2 regions of the Acidaminococcus sp. BV3L6 genome follow, and region 2 is predicted to be linked to the other one. Evidence: predicted binding sites of a transcription regulator. Region 2 holds the regulator's gene; the other holds the start of a gene.
The links. Region 2 encodes HrcA, which represses chaperone genes, less so after heat shock. Its sites were predicted from a motif close to TGTTAGCACTCNNNTNANNNGAGTGCTAACA; they were not measured.
Positions count from the first base shown of each region.

Region 1 (11,186 bases), on a different contig from region 2:
TCATTGTCCTGGGAACCCTCATTGCCTATACGGTGTACCTTGAAAGCACGAAATATATCCCCGCCTCGGAAACCGGTGCCCTTGCGGCTTTTGAACCGCTGTCCGCTTATGCGGTATCCATCCTCTTTATGGGAAACCGCGTGGGTTTTGTGGAAATGGCGGGTGCCCTGTGCATCATGGTCATGGTATGGATGCTTTCCAAAAAGGCTTGATCAGATGAATCATCATACGACTCATCATACGAACGTCCAAGCAAACTGTAACATTTGGAATAGTCGAATCTTCCTTGGTGGAGAACTTGCCTAACTAGTTGACAGGTCATTTTGTACCCCCTATAATCAATTCATATTTTAAGACTATGAATTGACTATAGGGGGTATTGTGATGAGTGAAGGAAAAGCGTATCATTTTGAAACACTGCAGCTCCATGTAGGGCAGGAACAGCCGGACCCATCGACCGGGGCCCGTGCCGTACCGATTTACATGAGTACATCCTACGTCTTTAAGGATTCTGCCCAAGCATCGGACCGTTTTGCCTTGAAGGATGCTGGTTTCATTTACAGCCGGCTGGGGGATCCAACAAGCGATGTCCTTGAAAAACGCCTTGCTGCACTGGAAGGCGGCGTGGGAGCACTTGTGACCGCAACGGGGGCGGCGGCCATCAGCTATACCATCCAGGCCCTTTGCCATAAGGATGACCACATTGTGGCCGCAACAACCATCTATGGCGGGACCTATAACCTTTTTGCCCATACCTTGCCTGACTTTGGCATTGAAACGACCTTTGTCGATCCGACAAAGGGTTCATCCGTTTTTGAAGGGGCCATCCGGGAAAATACGCAGCTCCTTTACATTGAGACCGTAGGCAATCCGAATGCCAACCTCATTGACATCGGCGCCGTGGCGGAGATTGCCCATAAACATGGAATCCCCCTTGTGGTGGATAATACCTTTGCTACGCCTTATCTCGTCCGCCCTTTTGAGTTTGGTGCCGACATCGTTGTCCACTCGGCGACAAAATTCATTGGCGGTCATGGTACGACCCTGGGCGGGGTTATTGTGGACAGCGGCAAATTTGATTGGGCTGCATCGGGTAAATTCCCTTGGCTTGTGGAGGCAAATCCCAGCTATCATGGTCTGAGCTTTACGCGTGATGTGGGAGCGGCTGCTTTTGTTACTTATGTTCGGGCTGTCATTCTCCGCGACTTGGGAGCTACCCTGTCTCCTTTTGCGGCTTTTATGCTCCTTCAGGGAACGGAGACCCTTTCCCTGCGTGTAGAGCGGCAAGTGGAAAATGCCCTTAAGGTTGTCGACTTCCTTGCCCATGATCCCCATGTAGCCAAGGTGAATCATCCTTCCCTTGACAATCATCCCGATCATGAACTCTATCGGAGATATTTCCCCCATGGCGGGATCAGCATCTTTACTTTTGAAATCAAGGGCGGTCCAGAAGCGGCCCGTACCTTCATCGATCATCTGAAGGTCTTCTCCCTTCTGGCAAATGTAGCAGATGTGAAGAGCCTTGTAATCCATCCGGCCTCAACAACCCATTCACAGATGACGGAAGAAGAACTCCTTAGTTCAGGGATTACGCCGTCAACAATCCGTCTTTCCATTGGGGCGGAACATATTGATGATATCTTGGAAGATCTCAAAACAGGCTTTGCTGCCTTAGACTAAGAGTTTCTTGTTCGTCGTACAAATCGCGCCGATTCTTCAGATTACGGTGCCTTCATTGCTTACTTCTTATTTTAGGGACGCAATCGAGGATGACGATTCGTACGACGATACGTTCCTGATTGGGGGATACCTTACGCCTGGGCGCTCCCCCTCCTAACCACGTGTCGTCACCTCCCGCACCCAGCTTATCAAAGCGGAAGATTTTTTCAATCTTCGGCCCATATGGCCCCATCTACTTTGTCGCCCGCGACCTCAATCTCCTCGACGTACCGGCCTCTGGCCGCAAGGAAACTCACGCGTCGCCGCTTTGTTTTTGGAGGCACCGCTTCGGAGAACCTTTGCGCAACAGCTCCCGCGTCGCTGCGCTATCAGATTGCTGACGTCTCAGGTCCGCCGTCGTCGCTGAGGCCGGGAGCTCCTCGTATCTGGACCCATCTGATCCGAATTTGTAAAAAGCAAATGGAAAAAGACCATAAGTGGAAAACTAACAACTGCTTCCTAAATGAATCATAGCTGGGGGAAGATTGCTGCTGTACAGCAGTTGCGTTGTCTTTGTAAATAGCAAAACCATAGGAAAAGAGACTGCGAAGAAATGAACCGCTCATTTTTTTACCGTCTCTTTTTTTCTTGTCTGGCACGGGGCCTATCCTTCGTGATACAATAGGCGCAGAAGGAAGCCGTTTTTTGCATCGGAGGTGTTATATATTATGAAAAATAAAATCAAACGAGGGTTCCTGCTCCTTGTGGGACTCATGGCATGCGCTCATGCTGTGCTTGCAGCGGACCATTTGGCCATTGTGACCCAAAAGGGCAGGGCAGGCGTCATTGACCTGCAGGGACGAGTGGTTCTGCCCTTGGAATATAAAAAAATCGAAGTGGAACAAGGAGAAACAGATGCTGTCATCCTTGTTGAAAAGGATGGAAAATACGGAATGTATGACCGACAGGGCAAGGTCATCATCGCTCCAACCTTTAAGAAGGTGGGACCCTTCAGCGATGGAATGCTTGCGGCCCGGGACCGGGAAGGATGGACATTTTATGACCGTCAGGGCAAGGCCCTTGCTTCCCATTATGATGAGGTGGGTCCTTTTTCCGAAGGCCTTGCGGCTGTGAAAACGGATGGAAAATGGGGCTATATCGATAAACAGGGAGCTTATATCCTTAAGCCCCAGTATAGGAAGGCCCAGCCTTTTAAAGAAGGGTATGCAGCCGTCAAGCTTCAAGACCGCTGGATGTATGTTAAAAAAGACGGAACCGCCCTTCTTGTTGGAAAGGCAAAGACTGTCAGTGACATGAGCCAGGGCGTGGGCATTATCGATGGCAGCTGGCTTATGGACACAACGGGTGCCCGCTACGCCAAATTGAAGGCCTATGACTATGTTGGCTCTTTTGATGAAGGTGGATTGGCCCGTGTTGGGGTGAGGCGCCGTCACCGCTCTGTCTTTGACTATGTTTCCATTGGCTGGGGCTGGGGCGGACACTGGGGTGTCGGCTTCCCGGGCTGGGGCTGGGGTCCCTTTGATTTTGGCTGGGGCTGGAGCGATGCAGGATACCATCATCATGGATGGGGCGGCGGCATTTCTATCATTCCAGGGGAAGTCATCCATCCGTCGAACCTTTATATGGGTGCCATCAATAAGCAGGGGCAGGAAGTCATTCCCGCAAATTACCGGGCCCTATCACCTTTCCGTGAAGGCCGCGCTTTGATTGTTGACCGTGAAGGCCGCTTTGGGATGATTGACCGCAGCGGAAAAGTGGTCATCCCAGCTTCCTATGATGAATTGGGACCCTTTGAAAAAGACCGTGCTCCCTTTGCCTATGATAAGCACTGGGGATTTATCGACGAAACCAACAAGATCGTCATTGAAAACCGCTTTACGAAGGTGACCCCTTTTGTCTCTGATGCTGCAGCCGTTCTTGAAGGCGGGAAGGCTGCCCTTATTGACCGCAGCGGTGCAAATCTTGTCGCGCCCCAGGAGGCGTACAGTGACGTAGGGACCTATGCCCAGGATCGCTTTCCAGTTATGGATAAGAAGAGCGGGAAATGGGGATATATGGACGGAAAAGGAAATCTTGTCATTCCTTCAATGTATGATGAAGCTGGAATTTTTGACTAAGCATTACAAAAAAATAGAAATTATGTTGACATAAATGTGATATTGTGCCATAATAGTGCACAGCCATTCAAATGAGCTCGGCAGCATGCGGATACCGGGGAAACAAGGGACCTCGGATTCGCTGGCGCCCTGCATCGTACGATATTTTTCCCGGAACGGATTGGTTCCGGGTTCTTTTTTTTCGAAAAAAGTCAAAAAGATTAAAATAATTAGCACTCAACTATTGACAGTGCTAAAAAAGCGTGCTATGATAATCCCAGAACGAAGGAAAGGAAGCCCCCCCAGAAGGAGCAGGGTTCCTTTCCACCGTTCCAAGAAATGAAAAGACCTGTGTGAAGGCCGTAATATTTGATTGGAGGAATGACTTATGTTACTGCCGAGCATTTTTAATGACAATGTGTTTGATGATTTTATGGATGGCTTTGATTCCTTTATGGACCGCAGCGCCCTTTATGGAAAACATGGTAAGAACCTCATGAAGACCGATGTCCGTGATGTGGGTGACCATTATGAACTCGATATGGATCTGCCGGGCTTCAAGAAGGATGAAATCCATGCAGAACTCGAAAATGGCTATCTGACCATTTCTGCCGAAAAGAGCCTTGATAAGGACGAAAAGGACAAGGCAGGCCATTATATCCGCCGCGAACGGAGCTTCGGCCGTTCGAGCCGTACTTTCTTCGTCGGTGACGGTGTGAAGGAAAGCGACATCAAGGCAAAATATGCTGACGGGATCCTGAAGCTGTCGATTCCCAAGAAGGAGTTGCCGCAGTCTGAAAACAAAAAAATGATTGCCATTGAAGGCTGATCAAGAACGCTGGGAATTTTTTCCCAGCGTTCTTTTATGCAAAAAAATCGTGGGACCGGAGTTCCGGTTCCACGATTTTTATTTACAGCATAATCTCACCTTGGAAGGCTTCTTCTTTTTGTGCCTCTTTTCTTGGGGTGGGTGCCTTGCTGGTCTTGATATTTTCAACAAAAAGCAGGAGACGGTTCGTGACATTGACATCGCTGACGCCGCTATCAAAATCCAGACTCAGGAGGTTCATTTCCGGATAAAGGGTCTTGACCTTTTTTTCAATGCCCTTGGCGATGATGTGGTTGGCAATGCAGCCAAAGGGTTGGAGACTGATGACATTGGGAATGCCTCTTTTGGCAAATCCAATAACTTCAGCCGGCAGCAGCCAGCCTTCTCCAAACTGGGCAGCCATGTTGATAATGCCCTTGCCGTCATTGGCCATCTCGTAGATGTCTTCAAAAGGAGTGAAATAGGGGAAAGCACGGCCAATCTTGTTGACTTTATCGATGATCTTGACAATTTGGAGATAGATAAAATCCACCAGGAGATGGGGAATCCGGTCATGCTTGAGGTCAAACTTATCATTGGTCAGCCGATTGACGAAGGCCTGCATGAAAAAGGGCGTCATAAGGGGCGGCATCACCTCAATATGATGGTCCATGAGCCAGCCTGTGATATTCTTGTGGGCAAAGGCGTTGAACTTGAGGTAGATTTCTCCAACAATCCCGACTTGAGGCAGTTTTACATTGGGTTTGACGGCATCCGTAAATTCCTGGGCCGCTTCCTTGAGCAGTTTCAAAAGCCCCTTGGAATGGTTCTTTTCGATTTGCACCTTGGCGAGGTCGAGGTACTTGCTGCGCAGTTTTTCTGCCAATCCCTTCTTTTTTTCACGGACGACTGCAGCATTATAGAATTTTGACAGGCAGTCCGAGAAGAGGATGGTTGTAACCGTGATCTTAGCAATCTTCAGCCAGTTGATATGGAATCCAGGCTGATCGTTTTGGATACTGCTGCTCGTTGCAAGGGAAATGACAGGAACATCCTTGAACCCTGCAGAAACGAGGGCATGCTTGATCAGACCGAAATAGTTTGAAGCTCGGCACTGACCGCCCGTCTGGGTAATGGCAACGGCCGTCTTTTGAAGATCATATTTCCCTGATTTCAAAGCTTCCACGAAATCCCCCACAACAAGGGTTGCCGGATAGCAGACCTCGTTGTTGGCAAAGCGCAGGCCCATGTCGGCGGATAGCCCCGTGCTCTGGGGCAGGGTCTCTACGTGATAGCCCAAAACCTTCATGACAGACGGAATGAGCGGTGACAAGGTGGGGGTAAAGTATGGCGTCAGGATGGTGTAGTCCTTCATGCTCTTTTCAAAGCGCGGCGTGTCGATAAAAGGCTCGGCCCGACGTTTGCTGTCTTCATTGTAGCGAATGCTTTCCACAACGGACCGGACGCGGAGTTTCAGGGAGCCGATGTTCGATACATCATCAATCTTGAGGAGCGTCAGGGCTTTTCCATGGCGCTGCAAAAGACCGCGAATCTCATCTTGGAGGAAGGCGTCAGGTCCACAGCCAAAGCTTGTCATTTCCATGAAGTGGATGGTGTTGTCCTGACGGGCTACCCAGTCAGCGGATTTTAGGATGCGGTTGATATAGGCCCACTGCTTGATGAGGTACGTGTCGCTGATATCGATGGATTCGTTGCCTCGTACCAGGTCTTCGTTGATGACGTTGATGCCCATGGCGGCAATGGTGTCGCTGAGTTTATGTTGGACCAGGGGATCGGCATGGTAAGGCCGGCCTGCAAGGAGAATGGTGAGTTTTCCTTGTCGGCGGCTTTTTTCGAGAATCTCCTCGTTCTTTTCCTGGATCTTTCGGCGGTACTCTTCTTGGGCCTTGAGGGCGCTGGCAATGGCCTTATCGGCCGTGAAACGGTCAAAGCCAATATAGGAGAGGTATTTTCGGAGCTGCTTTTTGAGCAGCTTTTCGTCTTGGAAGTTGATGGGCGGAGCGTCGATGGGGATCTGTGTTTCCGTGACACTTTTGATGACGTCGGAGTACCCCGAAACAACTGGGCAGTTATAGCTGTTGATTTGCCGCTTATCATCCTGCTGTTCATAGATGACGTAGGGCATGAAGATCCGATTGACCCGCTTTTGGATGAGGTTCAGGATATGGCCATGGACAAGTTTGGCGGGAAAACAGATGTTGTCGCTCATCACGTCATGAAGCCCTGTCTCATAAAGGTGCAGGGTGGACGGGTCAGAAAGCTGGACCTTTAGGCCGCAGGACGTAAATAGGGCATGCCAGAAAGGATAGTCCTCATACATATTAAGGGTCCGCGGCAGCCCAATGGTGCGTTCCGCCTCCTCGTTGATGGGCCGGTTAAAGAGCAGATCGTACTTATAGGTGTAGATATTCTCACCAGGGGTCACATCATCGCCATTATTGGTAAAGTATTTTTCGCATTTGTTGCCCGAATAATAGATGGATCCATTATCGAATTGATACTTCTTGATGAGGCAGTTGTTTTCGCAGCCGTGACAGGTCAGCTGGGCATCCTTGAAGGAAGCAACATGGATCATATCATCTACGGTCGCCTGACCATGGCCCTTGGTTTTGGCATAAAGGGCACAGCCATAGGCTCCCATGATTTCAGGGATGTTGCTGCGATGGACCTTGGTCCCTGTGAGGATTTCAAAGGCCCGGACTACGGCATCGTTTTTCATGGTGCCCCCTTGGAGCACAATCTCATTGCCCAGTTCCTGTGGGCTCTTGAGTTTAAGGACCTTATACAGGCAGTTCTTCACAACTGAATAGGCAAGACCGGCCGCAATGTCTGCGCTGGTGACCCCTTCGCGAAGGCTTTGCTTGACTTTGGAGTTCATAAAGACCGTGCAGCGCGTTCCCAAATCGCAGGGATGATGGGCCTTGCAGGCGAGGTCCGCAAATTCACTGACGCTGTAGTTGAGGCCCTTGGCAAAAGTCTGGAGAAAGGTCCCGCAGCCGGACGAACAGGATTCATTCAGCTCCATGCGGTTCAGTACGCCGTGATCGACAAAGATGGCTTTCATGTCCTGACCGCCAATATCGAGGATGAAGGAAACCTTGTCGTTGATTTTCTTGGCTGCCAAATAGTGGGCAATGGTTTCGATGATGCCCGTGTTGAGGCTGAAGGCTGCCTTGATAAGGTCTTCGCCATAGCCTGTAGAGCAGCTTCCCATGATGCGGGGATTGGCCCCAACGGCCAGGCATTTTGTATAAAAATCGGCAAAAGCCTCACGCACCGCTCCCACGGGGTTGCCGTTATTGGGGCCGTAGTGGGTATAAAGGATGCGGTCGTTTTCGTCGGTCACGACAAGTTTCGTCGTGGTCGAACCGGAATCGATGCCGACAAAGACTTTGTCCGTATCTTTGGTCAGGGGCGACAGAATAATCTGGTCCGCTTCCTTTTCCTTTTTCCAGTCGGCATATTCTTTTTCATCATGGAAGATGGGTGGCACCGTATCGGTGACCCGGACAGCGTCCTTAGGAGCAGAAGCAATCCGGTCGCGGAGTTTCTGCAAGCTCGTTGACGGGGCGTCCTCTGCACTGAGGGCAGTCCCGTAAGCCGGGATAAGGTTTGCCTTATCGGGAACAATGAACTCTACATAGGGGACGTGAAGCGCATCCATCAAAGCTTTGCGGAGGCTCGGCATGAAGGTGAGCGGTCCGCCGCACAGAAGGATTTTCGGCTTGATTGTGCAGCCATGGGAAAGGGTCGTAATGACCTGTACAGCGACGGCATGATAGATTGACGCCGCAATGTCCTCACGGCTTACACCTTTACTGAGGAGGTTTTGGATATCCGTCTTGGCAAAAACGCCGCAGCGGGAAGCAATATAGTGGACGTGTTCCGCTTTTTCGGCAAGCTCGTTCAGTTTGTCAATGGGCACGTCAAGGAGTACGGCCATTTGGTCAAGAAAAGCCCCTGTCCCGCCGGCACAGTTCCCGTTCATGCGCAGGTCACACGTGCCATCGGGTTTGATGTAGACAATCTTGGCGTCTTCCCCACCAATATCGATGAGGGTGGCCACTTCAGGGTATTTTTCCTTGACAAATTTGGTCGCGGCGATGACTTCCTGCTCGAAAGCAAGCTTGAATTTTTCCGCAATCCCCATGCCAACGGAGCCCGTCACTTTGATTTTGACGGCCGCCTCTCCGATGGCTGCGGTAAGTTCGGACAGCTCTTCCTTGAGGACTCCCATGATATTGGCTTGGTGCCTCTTGTAACGGGAGAAAACAACTTGTTTGCTGCCATCCAGAACGACCATTTTAGCAGTAGTGGAACCAATGTCCAACCCTACTTGATAAGTACTCATGATACACCTCTAAAACAATAGGTCTTAACAGCTAATTATACCATATTTCCTAGCGTGGAATGATGGATTTCCCCTATTTTTCTATATTTTCTTCCTAAAATAAATGGAAATAAAAAATATACAGTTGAAGGTATATCAATGGTACATCAAAAAAGGGTCTTTGTCTATAGGAATCAAAGGGAAAAAGAGCTTGGTCCGTGTTCAAAAACGCGGGGAAGTCCCTGTGCGATTGCACTTTTTCTCTTAAATATGATAGAATGATGTGCTATACGCTATGCAATGGATACAAGCCTTTGGCTTATCATGACAAAGAAGGATGGTCGCGGCATGAGTGAAGAAGTGACAAAGTCCCAGGGCAATAACAAGTTCCTCAAAGGGACGTTGATCCTTACCATTTCCAGTATTGTTGTCAAGGTCATAGGAGCCCTCAATTGGGTTATCCTTTCCCGAATCATGGGTGGGGAGGGCATTGGACTCTATCAGATGGGATTTCCTATCTATTTGATGGCCATTACGGTCTCTTCGGCAGGAATCCCAGTGGCCATTTCCATCATTACGGCAGAAAAGGTGGCTATGGAAGACTATGGAGGCGCGCAGCGCGTCTTTCATGTTTCCCTGAAGATGCTGTTTTGCACGGGTCTCCTTTTTTCCCTGCTCCTTGTGGTGCTGGCCCACTGGCTTGTGGAAACGGTCCTTCCTGATGCACGGGCCTATTATTCCATCATCGCCCTGGCTCCGGCCGTTTTTTTCGTTACGTTTCTCGCCAGTTTCCGCGGTTATTTCCAGGGCTGGCAGATCATGACGCCGACCGCCTGCTCGGAAATCACGGAACAGGTTGTACGGGTTGGAACCATGATTGTCTTTTCTGCCCTGCTCTTGCCTTACGGTCTTACTTACGCCGCTGCCGGCGCCAGCATGGGGGCGGGAGCAGGCGCTTTCTGCGGGCTCCTTGTTTTGATGGGCTTTTATCTAAAGCTCAAGAAGAAGTTTTTCCCCAAAGGGGTGGACAGGACGCCCAAGACGCAGGAGTCAGCGGGCTATATTATGAAGCGTCTCATTGCCCTAGCCCTGCCGGTTTCCATGTCAAGCCTCATGCTTCCCATAGTGTCTAACCTTGACATGATGATTGTGCCAACCCGGCTGAAGATCGGCGGTTGGGACGCCCCGGGCGAGGCAACGACCCTTTTCGGCTACCTTTCTGGCATGGCCGTGCCGCTTATCAACATGTCAACAATCCTTACGGCTGCTCTTTCCATCAGCCTTGTGCCGGCTATCAGTGAGTCCCGGACCCTTTCTGATGAAGCGGGCATTCGCAGCAAGGTGGCAACGGCTTTTACGGTGGCCTCGGTCATCACCATTCCCTGCAGCGTCGGCCTTCACGTTTTGGGCGGACGGGTGGCTGCCCTCATCTATAACGCACCGGCAGCAGGACCGGCCATTGAAATCATGAGCTGGGCCATCTTCCTTTTGGGCCTCCATCAGGTGTCGACGGGCATCCTTCAGGGCCTTGGCAAGACCCGCATCCCTGTCATCAATATGATCATCGCAGCCATCGTCAAGGTCTTCCTCAACTGGAACCTGACGGCGATGCCAACCCTCGGAATCAAGGGATCGAGTTGGGCAACCGTTGCCGATATTGGGATTGCAGCCCTTCTTAACCTCTTTTTCATTAAGAAGTATACAGCCTTTACCTTTGAAGGGCGGCAGCTTCTTAAGACTGCCCTTTGTGCAGCGGTCATGGGAGGCGCTGTAATGCTCGTCCTTTCCCTTGTCAGCCGCGGCGGGCTGGCGCTTTTCCTCAGCATCTTGGTTGCAGTGCCCGTCTATATCCTGATGCTCCTCTTGCTAAAGACTTTGACAGAAGAAGAACTGCTGGAAATCCCTTTCCTCGGCCGACGCATGGCGTGGCTGGGTCATAAATTGGGACTTTTGAAATAGGCCGCAGGAAGGTTCCACAGAAAACAAAACATGGCTGTTCCTTATTCGTTTACGGCAAAAGGCCGGGGATCCATTGTCTCTATGGATCTCCGGCCTTTTTTGTATTTTCATGATATTCCACTAAGGAATACCATGACCTTCTCATTTCGAAGTTCATATCAAAACGGATTGAGTTCCGTAACTGTTTCCTGACAGCAAGGGCACCGGAAGCGGTGCCCCTCGAAGAGGACAGTGCGCCTGGCATTCGGCTGCATAGGCACCGTTCTTAGGCGAGTTCGGTACGTGCCATAGA
Region 1 covers NZ_AWUR01000047.1:31,028-42,213, reverse strand. Annotated here, with positions in the region: gene HMPREF1246_RS08510 (DMT family transporter) at 1-212, shown strand, start outside; gene HMPREF1246_RS08505 (O-acetylhomoserine aminocarboxypropyltransferase/cysteine synthase family protein) at 385-1,680, shown strand; gene HMPREF1246_RS08495 (WG repeat-containing protein) at 2,388-3,797, shown strand; gene HMPREF1246_RS08490 (Hsp20/alpha crystallin family protein) at 4,165-4,605, shown strand; gene HMPREF1246_RS08485 (acyl-CoA dehydratase activase-related protein) at 4,688-8,956, opposite strand; gene HMPREF1246_RS08480 (polysaccharide biosynthesis protein) at 9,260-10,894, shown strand.
Region 1: the regulator HrcA is predicted to act here: its motif matches at 4,005-4,035, upstream of HMPREF1246_RS08490 (Hsp20/alpha crystallin family protein).

Region 2 (11,186 bases):
AAAGGGGACGATGGCTCGACGGCTGCTTCGGATGATGCCATCCAGCAGAACCTCAACGCTTGGGGCAGCGCCGTTGGTACGGGCACCATTGATAAAAATAATGGCCAGCTTGTAACGGGCGGAACGGTCTATACGGAAGTGCGTCCGAAGGAAGATGGCACCTATGTCAAGATGGCGAGTACCACTGGTGACAACCTCCTTGCCCTTGATAAACAGGTGGGTACTAATGCGAAGAACATTACGGACCTAACGAATTTGACGAACATCACCGATGCCGGTAAGACGGTCATCAAGAACCTCGCCAAAGGCACCATCGATATGGAAAATGGGTCCTATACGACTGTTTCCTCCCGTGAGGTGGATGGGGTGAAAACCTTCAAGGTCGATGTGGCCAGTGACGGCAAGGTCGAAGAAGGGAACAGCGGTCTTGTGACGGGCGATACAGTCTACGATGCCCTAAATAAGGCTTCGCAGGATACAAACAAAAATCTTGACAAGAAAGCTAACATCGATGCTTCGAACATTGGCAGCAACCTCAAGAACGCCGACGGAACGGCCGCTTCCGAAGAAGACCAGAAGAAGAATGCCGAAAGCTGGGGAAAGGCCATTGGTACGGGCGAGGTGAAAGAAAGTGACAACCGTCTTGTGACGGGCGATACGGTGGCAAAAGCCATCAAGGATGAAACCCGCGTCAGCGAAGACGGCACCTACGTCAAGAAGGATGCAACTGCAGGAGAGAACCTGAAGAACCTTGATGACCAGGTGAAGAGGAACACAGACAATATTACAAGCATCAAGAACATCACCGATAATCTGGACAACAATTATGCCAAGACGGATCTTTCCAACGTTACGGATGAAGGAAAGACGACAATCAAGAACCTTGCCCAGGATGCGGTGAAGGTCGTCAATGGGAAGAACACGACCGTAACGACGAAGACGGAGACAAATGGCAACATTTCCTATGCCGTTAACGTTGATGACAGTGCCATCAAAGATGTCATGAAAGAGGACATGGATAAGAAGGCCGACCGCGATGCAGGAAATCTCACGGATTCCGATGTTACAAGCTGGCAGAAGAAGCTTGGCACGGGCGAATCCCAAAGCGGTGACCATCGGCTCATCAGCGGCGACACTCTCTATAACGCTCTTAAAGAGGTGGATGGAAATACCCTTATGAAAACCGATGGCGTGACCATCAATATCGATCAGACTGGGACGGCAAAGACCATCGATGTTCGTGGTAAAGATGGTGTCACGAGGACCATTACCGGAATTGCCACAGATCCAAGCGATCCGACGAGTGCAGCTAATGTGGATTATGTTGATCACCGCGTAGAGAGCCTCAATAGCCGCATGACCCACGAAGTGAGCCGTGCTGGCGCTGGCGCAGCCGCCCTGGCAGCGCTCCATCCCCTGGAATGGGATCCGGACAGCAAATTTGAATTTGCTCTCGGTTATGGTCACTATAAAGCGGCCAATGCAGCGGCCCTTGGCCTGTTCTACCGTCCGAATGAAGATGTCATGTATAACCTTGGCGGCACCCTTGGCAACGGCGATGCCATGATGAGTGGCGGTGTCACTTTCCGCTTTGGCACAAAGGGCCGGAAGCCAAAGGCTAGTCCGCTTGCCATGCAGCAGACCATCATGGACCAGAACGCCAAGATTGAACATCAAGATGAAATGCTGAAAATCCAGGCAAATAAAATTGATAGTCTTGAAAAAGAACTCCTCGACCTGAAACGCCTGATCACGCAAAAGTAAGCGTAAGAAAGGCTGCAAAGCATCGCTTTGCAGCCTTTTTCTGATTACGCGGCTTCAAAAGACGTGTGTACGTTGAAAAAGTAAAATCGTGGGCGACAAAGTAGATGAGCCCATATGGGACGAGGATTGTAACCCCCTTCCTCTTTCATAAGCTGGGCGCAGGAGATGACGACACGTTATTTTGGAGAAGCGGAGCGATTTTGCTCTTGAATAAAAATATACCCTTCTACCTTCTCATCCATGTTACAATAACCCCATCACACATAAAGGAGTCTTCCAAATGCATCCATGGGAAGCCTATCAAGGCATTTATCTCCATATCCCTTTCTGCCAGCATAAGTGCAGTTACTGTGATTTTATAAGCTACCAGGGGCAGGATGGGGCGGCACGCGCCCGCTACGTCAAGGCTCTGATCAGGGAAATCAGGAGCTATGATGCCCCCCTTCCTGTAAGCCGCGGCGCGACAGTCTATGTTGGCGGCGGTACGCCCAGCCTGCTATCCTTGGAGGAACTCGCCGCCATTTTCCATGCCCTGAAGGAAAAAGGCTATCTCCATTCGCCGCGGGAAGTGACCTTTGAAGCCAATCCGGGAACTGTCGATGAAGCCTACCTTAGGGGACTGCGAGCGTTGGGGGTGGACCGCCTGAGCCTTGGCATCCAGTCTCTAGAGGACAGCGAACTGCGCCTCATGGGCCGTACCCATACAGCGGATGAGGCGCGGCACATTATCCTTCTCAGCAAAAAGGTGGGGTTTACACGTCTGTCCTGTGACCTTATCTATGGATATCCGACGCAGACGGCTGCAAGCGTCGAGGCATCCTTGACGGAACTCATGGCTCTGGGACCCAGCCATATTTCCATCTACGGGCTTTCCGTTGAACCGGGGACCGTCCTTTCCCATAATCTCCGACAAGGGCGCTGGATCCTTCCCACAGACGATGAGACGGGTAACATGTATGACCTCATCATGGACCGCCTCGTCAAGGGCGGCTACGAGCGCTACGAGATTTCCAATTTTGCCAAAGCAGGTGACAAGTCGCGGCACAACCTTGTCTATTGGCACTACAATCCCTACCTTGCCTTTGGCGCCGGAGCGACGCGCTTTGACGGCAGGACACGGGAGAACAACCCGGCTTATCTTGCGGCCTACGAAAGAGGAGAGGCACCGGAGATAGAATGCCTGTCACCTGCCGTCCAGCGGGAAGAAATGATCTTCATGAACCTACGTACCGTAAGAGGCCTCTCCCTCCTGGATTATGAAGCCCGCTTTGGGCGCTCCTTTGCCCTTGATTACGGGCCTCAGATAGAGAACCTCATCCATAAGGGATGGGCCAAATGGGAGGATGGTCATTTTTGTCTCACGCCCCTTGGCATGCAGTACGGGAACCTTGCCTTCGAAGCCTTCATCACAACGGACTGACACCTCACACCATGAAGGGAACGCGAGCAGCCAACACCAAGGACAATACCCCAGCGGAGGCCCTTTTCCATAGGCTTTTTCCCGCATGGGGCCTTCTTTTTTGAGGCTTTTGCTTTTTGTAAATTATTTTTCGGGAAAGTATTGACATTTTGACTAAAGAGGTGTATCTTAACCATTAGATGTTAGCACTCTAAAGTTTCGAGTGCTAATAATCAGGGAAAGAGATGATTACAGTGCTGACCGAACGACAAAAGAAAATACTTCAACTCGTCATTGATGATTACATCGAGACGGCCGAGCCTGTAGGATCCCGTACAATCGCTCGGAAATATAATCTTGGTATCAGTCCGGCGACCATTCGAAACGAAATGTCCGATCTGGAGCTCCTTGGATTCTTGGAGCAGCCCCACACATCGGCAGGACGGATTCCTTCCGCGGCGGCGTACCGCCTCTATGTGGATTCCCTTGCTGGTGAAGGATCCCTGACCCTATCATCGAGCGATATGGCGCTCATCAACAATTGGTTCAGGCAGCGGGTGCATACCATTGACGACATCTTCCAATCCACGGCCAAGATCCTGTCCCGCATGAGCAAGAACGTATCCGTCGTCCTTGCAAACAAGGACAGCGAGGCTACGTTCTCCTACATGAAGTTCCTGCCCCTCAACAAGGGTCAGGCTATCCTGTGCATCGTCACGGAAGAGGGAAATGTCGATCATGGCGTGGTGGAAATCCCCAGCGGAGTAAAAGAAAGTGAGCTGGACCAGATTGCCCAGCGTGTTTCGCAGTACCTTAATGGACGCAAACTGAATGATATTTCGCAGGAGCTCCTAGCAAAGGTACGGGAAATGCTTGCCGGGGACAAACGGCTGTATGCATCCATCGTAAGCCGTATCAAGAAGGTCAAGGCCGGCCAGCAGGAGGACAAGATGTTCCTTGGAGGAACCAAACAACTCCTGGGACAGCCTGAATTCAAGGATACGGAACGGATGCGGGAACTCTTGGGCGTCCTTGAAGAAGAACAGATGCTCAAGGATATGCTAAAGGCCAGCAGTGACTCGGGATTAAGGGTCACCATTGGCAGCGAGAATAAGTTCTCCAGCATCCAGGACTGCAGCATGATCCAAGCGACCTACCGCCTGAATGGCCAGGTCGTTGGGACCCTTGCCGTGTTGGGACCTACCCGTATGGAATACCGCAAGGTCATTTCTGTGATGGATTATCTTCATCACTACCTGAAGGTGGTCATGAATAAAATTGATGAAAAATAGGGAGGACGTACGGTGAACGAAGAGACAAAAGATCCAAAACAACAAGCCGCCGAAATGAGTGCTGACAAAGCGGAAGCAGCAAAGGCCACGGAGGCTGAGGAAAAAAACGCAGAACCGGCAGATGGTACGCCTGATCCCAAGGATCAAACGATTTCCAAGCAGCAAGAGGAAATCGATGAGCTTTCCAATCGGTTGCTTCGTCTGCAGGCCGACTTTGATAATTTCCGCAAGAGAAATACGGAAGAACGGGAACGCTTAGGCCGTTTCGTAACGGCTTCAGTGGTCCGGGAATTCCTGAAGGTCCTCGATAATTTTGAACGCGCCGAGGCCAGTGTGGAAAAAAACCATGATGCCGAGTCCATCTTAAAGGGCATGGCTATGATCCACAAACAGTTTGAAAAGGCCCTTGAAACCCTGCATATCGAAGAGATTCCTGCTGAAGGCAAGCCTTTCGATCCGCAGATCCATGAGGCCGTTATGCAAGGCAGCAATCCCGACCTGCCTGATGACAGCATTGATATGGTCCTTGAAAAAGGTTACCGGATTGGTGATGATGTCATCCGTCACAGCAAGGTAAGGGTTGTCCATAATTAACTGAAGTGAGAACCAGCAAGTTAGTTGCATGAGGAGGAATTTATAATGAGCAAGATCATTGGTATTGACTTAGGGACTACGAACTCTGTTGTCGCCGTGATGGAAGGCGGCGAACCGACTGTTATTACGACCCAGGAAGGCGGCCGCCTTACTCCGTCCGTTGTCGGTTTCACAAAAAATGGGGAACGCCTCGTTGGTCAGCTGGCAAAACGTCAGGCTGTTTCCAACCCGGAACGGACCATCAGCTCCATCAAACGTCACATGGGCACGAAGTATACCGTGACCATTGATGGCAAGGACTATACGCCAGAACAGATTTCCGCTATGATCCTTGAAAAAATGAAGGGGGACGCGGAACGTTATCTCGGCGAAAAAGTCACGGAAGCGGTCATTACTGTACCGGCTTACTTCAACGACTCCCAGCGTCAGGCTACGAAGGACGCCGGCCGTATTGCTGGTCTTGATGTCAAGAGAATCATCAACGAACCGACGGCGGCTGCCCTTGCTTATGGCATTGATAAGTCCGATGACAAGACCGTTCTCGTTTACGACCTTGGCGGCGGGACCTTCGATGTTTCCATTTTGGAACTGGGTGATGGCGTCTTCGAAGTTAAATCCACGACCGGTGATACCCATCTGGGCGGCGATGACTTCGACCATCGCATCATGGATTGGATGACCGATGAATTCAAGAAACAAAACGGCATTGACCTGACAGGTGATAAGATGGCCATGCAGCGGATTCGTGAAGCGGCTGAAAAAGCCAAGATTGAACTGTCCAGCATGATGACAACCAATATCAACCTGCCGTTCATTACGGCTGGTGCCAATGGCCCGCAGCATCTTGACATGGATCTTACTCGTGCCAAATTTGACAGCATGACGAGTGACCTTGTTGACCGCACTATCCAGTGTGTTCATACGGCCCTCAGTGATGCCAAGATGACCGTCAATGATATTGATAAGATTCTCCTTGTTGGCGGTTCTTCCCGTATCCCTGCTGTCCAGGAAGCCATCAAACGCGTTCTCGGTAAGGAACCGGCTCACGGCGTCAACCCTGATGAATGCGTTGCTGTCGGTGCTGCCATTCAGGCCGGCGTACTGGCTGGTGATGTCAAGGACGTCCTGCTTCTTGACGTAACGCCGCTTTCCCTTGGGATTGAAACCATGGGCGGTGTCTTCACCCGGATCATTGACCGCAACACGACCATCCCAACCTCCAAGAAGCAGATCTTCTCGACGGCTACGGATAATCAGCCTTCCGTTGACATCCATGTTCTCCAGGGCGAACGTGAAATGGCAGCCGACAACAAGACCCTTGGCCGTTTCGAACTGAGCGGTATCCCCGCTGCACCGCGGGGCGTGCCTCAAATCGAAGTTGCCTTTGATATTGATGCCAACGGTATCGTGAACGTAAGCGCCAAGGACCTTGGCACGGGCAAGGAACAGAAGATCACCATTACCTCTTCCGGCAGCCTGAGTAAGGAAGAAGTTGACAAGATGGTGAAGGAAGCTCAGGCCAACGAAGCTGCCGACAAGAAACGCCGTGAATCTGTTGATGCAAAGAACCAGGCCGATACACTGATTTATCAGGCTGAAAAGACCGTCAAGGATATGGAAGGCAAGGGTCACGATGACAAAATCAAGAAGGTCCAGGAAGCCATCAATACCTTGAAGGAAACCATGAAGGGTGACGATGTAGATAAGATCAAGGCGGATACGGAAGCCCTCCAGAAACCGCTCTATGAACTGTCTGCTGAACTTTATAAACAGAACCAGCAAAATGGCCAGAACGGTGGCACTGCCGGTGCTGATGCCGGTGCTGGCGCCGGGGCTTCCTCTGACAATAAGAAGAACGATGATGACGTCGTAGACGCCGAAGTCGTAGATGACGACAAAAAATAATCGTTCCTAGAGGGAGATACTGATGGCAGATAAAAAAGATTATTATGAGGTCCTGGGCGTCGACAAAAGTGCGTCGCCTGAGGAATTAAAAAAAGCATATCGCAAGCTGGCTCGTAAGTATCACCCCGATCTCAACAAGGATAATCCTGAAGCAGCCGATAAATTCAAGGAAGTCAACGAGGCCTATCAGGTTCTGAGTGACCCGCAGAAAAAGGCCGCCTATGATCAATATGGTCATGCCGCTTTTCAAAATGGCGGTCCTGGTGCCGGGGGCAATCCCTTCGGCAGTGGGTTTGGCGGTTTTAGCGGTAGCTTTGGCGGCGAAGGCATGGATGATATCTTCAACATGTTCTTCGGCGGTGCAGGCGCAGGCGCGTCCCGTTCCCGCCGGGCTGATCGCGGTCCCCGTCAAGGCGCGGATTTGCGGGCTGACCTTGAAATTACCTTTGAGGAAGCGGCCTTTGGGACGGAAAAGAAAATCCGCCTGAACCGCGAAGAGGAATGTGAGCACTGCCATGGAACGGGAGCCGCCGAAGGCAGCCATCCTGAAACCTGTCCTGATTGTCACGGGACGGGGGAAGTCCGGGTTACGCAAAATTCCATTTTTGGTCAGGTTGTTAATGTCCGTACCTGTTCGAGATGTCATGGGACGGGTCAAATCGTTACCAATCCCTGCAAACACTGCCGTGGAACAGGCCGCGTAAAGCAAAAACGCGTCATTACGGTCAAGATTCCAGCTGGCGTTGACAGCGGTTCGAGACTCCGTGTGGCAGGCGAGGGTGAAGCGGGGATGCGCGGCGGTCGAGCCGGCGACCTGTATGTCTATCTCTATGTAAAGAGCCATAAGTTCTTTGAACGGGATGGGACGACAGTCCTGTGCGAAGTGCCAATCAGCATTGTCCAAGCTGCATTGGGTGCTGAAATCAAGGTGCCGACTCTTTATGGTCAGACCACCATCAAGGTGCCTGAAGGAACCCAGCCCAATCGCGTCCTGCGCATCAAGGGCAAGGGCATTCCGAACCTGAGAACGGGTGTAAAGGGTGACCAGCTCATCCAGATCAAAGTTGTTGTGCCGACGAGACTGAGCGATGCACAAAAAGAAGCACTTCGCAAGTTCGCCGATGCCAGCGGCGAAAGCATTAACCCAGAAGAAAAAAGCTTTTTCAATAAAGTGAAGGATTTCTTCGATAAAAAGGATAAGAAGTAAGAAGGGGACCGTGGGAAGCCACGGTCCTCTTTCACTTTCGTTTTTTTTATTTGCTCTTTGCGAATATGGCTCAGATGGGTCCTGTTGCGAGGAGTTCCCGCTTTCACCGACGATGGCGCAATAGCTGCAACCACTTTTCTAAAACTTCCGTGTTGCTTCCATATACATGGTTCGCATGAGGCTCTGATTGGTTCAGAGGCCAGGAAAAATCCTTAGGTTGATAAAGCCGCACACGCATTTCCGTGTTGCCAGGAAGTCTGCGTCTTTATGACAACGCAGATGGGCCGAAATGGGTCTCAGGCGAATCATGATTCGTCTAAAAACCGAAAAAAATCCAAGAAGTGGCTCGCCCGCCGAAGGCATTTACTCGGCGCGATTTCTGCGCCGAGTAAAAAAAGGGGAGGTTAGGAAAGGATGCGCTCAAGCGATCGCTATCCTCAAACGTGGGACGGTCCATTGTACGATAGGCCCTGAGGCCATTGTTTCCACAAAACCTTTTTTAATCAATGGCCTCACGTACTTCATCAAATCAGCCCGATTTTTGGGCTGATTCAAAAGGGAATGACGAAGGCATATTTCAGGCGACTTTAACATGAAATTGCGTATCAAAATATGCTGCGATGCGCCATGACTTCATTGCCAACTCATGAATCTTGAAAAGGGCAATGAAGACTCCCTGTGTAGAAAATCGGCGCGATTTGTGCTCTGCCCCAAAATACCCGACATTGACACCCCTGCCCCTCCCATATTATAATGATCCTATCAGATCATGTAACTGACGGAAGTGGGGGTACCCACAGGGAGCATGATCGCAGTGAGCCGACCGTCTGGGCGAAAAGGGCCCGAGGTTGGCTTTTTTCTATATGAGGGAGGAATGAAGATGAAGGAATTCGAATTAAAGTATGGCTGCAACCCGAATCAGCTTCCAGCGAAACTTTATATGAAAGATGGCAGTGACCTGCCGGTTACGATTTTAAATGGCCGCCCTGGCTATATCAATTTCCTGGATGCCCTCAATAGCTGGCAGCTCGTCAAGGAGCTCAAGGAAGCTACCGGTCTTCCGGCTGCGGCGTCCTTTAAGCATGTCAGCCCTGCCGGGGCTGCGGTGGCCCAGCCGCTGACGGAAACGCTGCGCAAGGTCTATCATCTTGAGGGGTATGAAATGTCACCCCTTGCTTCCGCTTATGCCCGTGCCCGCGGTGCGGACAGGATGAGTTCCTTTGGCGATTTCGTGGCCCTTTCTGATGTGTGTGACGTAGCGACGGCAAAAGTCCTTCAGCACGAAGTCTCAGATGGCGTCATTGCTCCAGGCTACGATGACGAGGCTCTTGCCATCCTCAAAACAAAGAAAAAGGGTCGCTACAATGTCATCCAGATTGACTCGAACTATGTTCCTCATGAAATGGAAACCAAAGAAGTCTTCGGTGTCACTTTTGAACAGCGCCGCAATGCGGACTCCATTGGAAAGGACTGCCTCCAAAAAATCGTCACAAAAAACAAGGAGCTTCCCGAAGGGGCCCAACGGGATCTTCTCATTGCCCTGATTACCCTTAAGTATACCCAATCAAATTCCGTCTGCTACGTCAAGGACGGACAGACCATCGGCGTCGGTGCCGGACAGCAGTCCCGCGTCCACTGTACGCGCCTTGCTGGCGACAAGGCCGATAAATGGTGGCTCCGTCAGTCACCGAAAGCGCTCAGCCTGCCCTTTAAGCCTGATACGCCGAAGCCGGTCCGGGATAATACTATTGATGTCTATCTTTCCGACGACGATGATGACGTCCTTACTGACGGAATCTGGGAAACGCTCTTTACAGAAAAGCCGGAACGCATGACGCGGGAAGAACGTAGGGCGTGGATTGCCCAGAACAAGGATGTTGCCTTGGGGTCCGATGCTTTCTTCCCCTTTGGCGACAATGTAGAGCGTGCCCATCGCAGCGGCGTCCGCTATATCGCCCAGGCTGGCGGTTCCATCCGTGATGACCAAGTCATCGAAACGGCTGATAAGTACGGTATCGTCATGTGCTTTACGGGCCGCCGCCTGTTCCACCACTAAGGCACGGCGTGTGGTAAGGAGAACGCCAGGTTCCTCACGGGAAGGCTGAGATACCTTCCCGGTGGGGGCCTTCTTTTTGTTTTTAGGAGCGTGTTTTATGGCTGTCAATGCCCTTTCGGGGAGTGTTTGGAAGAGCCTTGTTTCTTTTTCCATTCCCTTTGTCATTTCCTATTTCCTGCAGACCCTTTACGGGATGGCAGACCTTGTTATCATCGGCCAGTTTGAAGGACCGGCGAGCATTACGGCCGTTGCCGTCGGCAGCCAGATCATGCATATGGTGACCGTTGTTCTTGTGGGGCTTTCCATGGGGACGACCATTGCCATTGCTCGAGCTGTAGGGAAGGGAGAAGCAGAGAAGGTGAGCTGCACCATCGGGCAGACGCTGCTCATTTTTGGTATCCTTTCTGTGGTCCTTGCAGGGTTCTTGATTAACTTTCTTCCCCGTATTGTGGACATCATGGCAACGCCGCCCGAAGCCGTCAGGGGGACAAAACACTATCTTTTTATCTGCTTTTTAGGCATTCCCCTTATTACGGGATACAACCTCATCAGCTCTATCTTTCGGGGTCTTGGCAATTCCCGGACACCGACCTATTTTGTGGCCCTTGCGGCCGTCATCAACCTGACCCTTGATCTCCTTTTCATGGGGCCTTTTGCTATGGGACCCTTGGGGGCTGCTTTAGGAACGACCATCAGCCAAGGTGTCAGCGTCCTTGTCGGCGTTTTTGTCATGAAGCGCCATCCCATGGGACTTGGTCTTTCCAAAGCGTCCTTCGTCCCTTCGGGCTCCCTCATCCGTGAAATCCTCGGCGTTGGCATTCCCATTGCCGTCCAGGATGCGTTTATCCAGATTTCTTTCCTCATCATCACCATGATTGCAAACCTGCGCGGCGTGACGGACGCAGCGGCTGTCGGCATTGTGGAAAAAATCATCAGTTTCCTCTTCCTTGTCCCATCTTCGCTCCTTTC
Region 2 covers NZ_AWUR01000038.1:28,937-40,122, forward strand. Annotated here, with positions in the region: gene HMPREF1246_RS06925 (YadA-like family protein) at 1-1,764, shown strand, start outside; gene hemW (radical SAM family heme chaperone HemW) at 2,045-3,184, shown strand; gene hrcA (heat-inducible transcriptional repressor HrcA) at 3,409-4,455, shown strand; gene grpE (nucleotide exchange factor GrpE) at 4,468-5,049, shown strand; gene dnaK (molecular chaperone DnaK) at 5,095-6,954, shown strand; gene dnaJ (molecular chaperone DnaJ) at 6,977-8,161, shown strand; ZMP/ZTP riboswitch at 8,923-9,001, shown strand; gene HMPREF1246_RS06960 (phosphoribosylaminoimidazolecarboxamide formyltransferase) at 9,042-10,217, shown strand; gene HMPREF1246_RS06965 (MATE family efflux transporter) at 10,315-11,186, shown strand, end outside.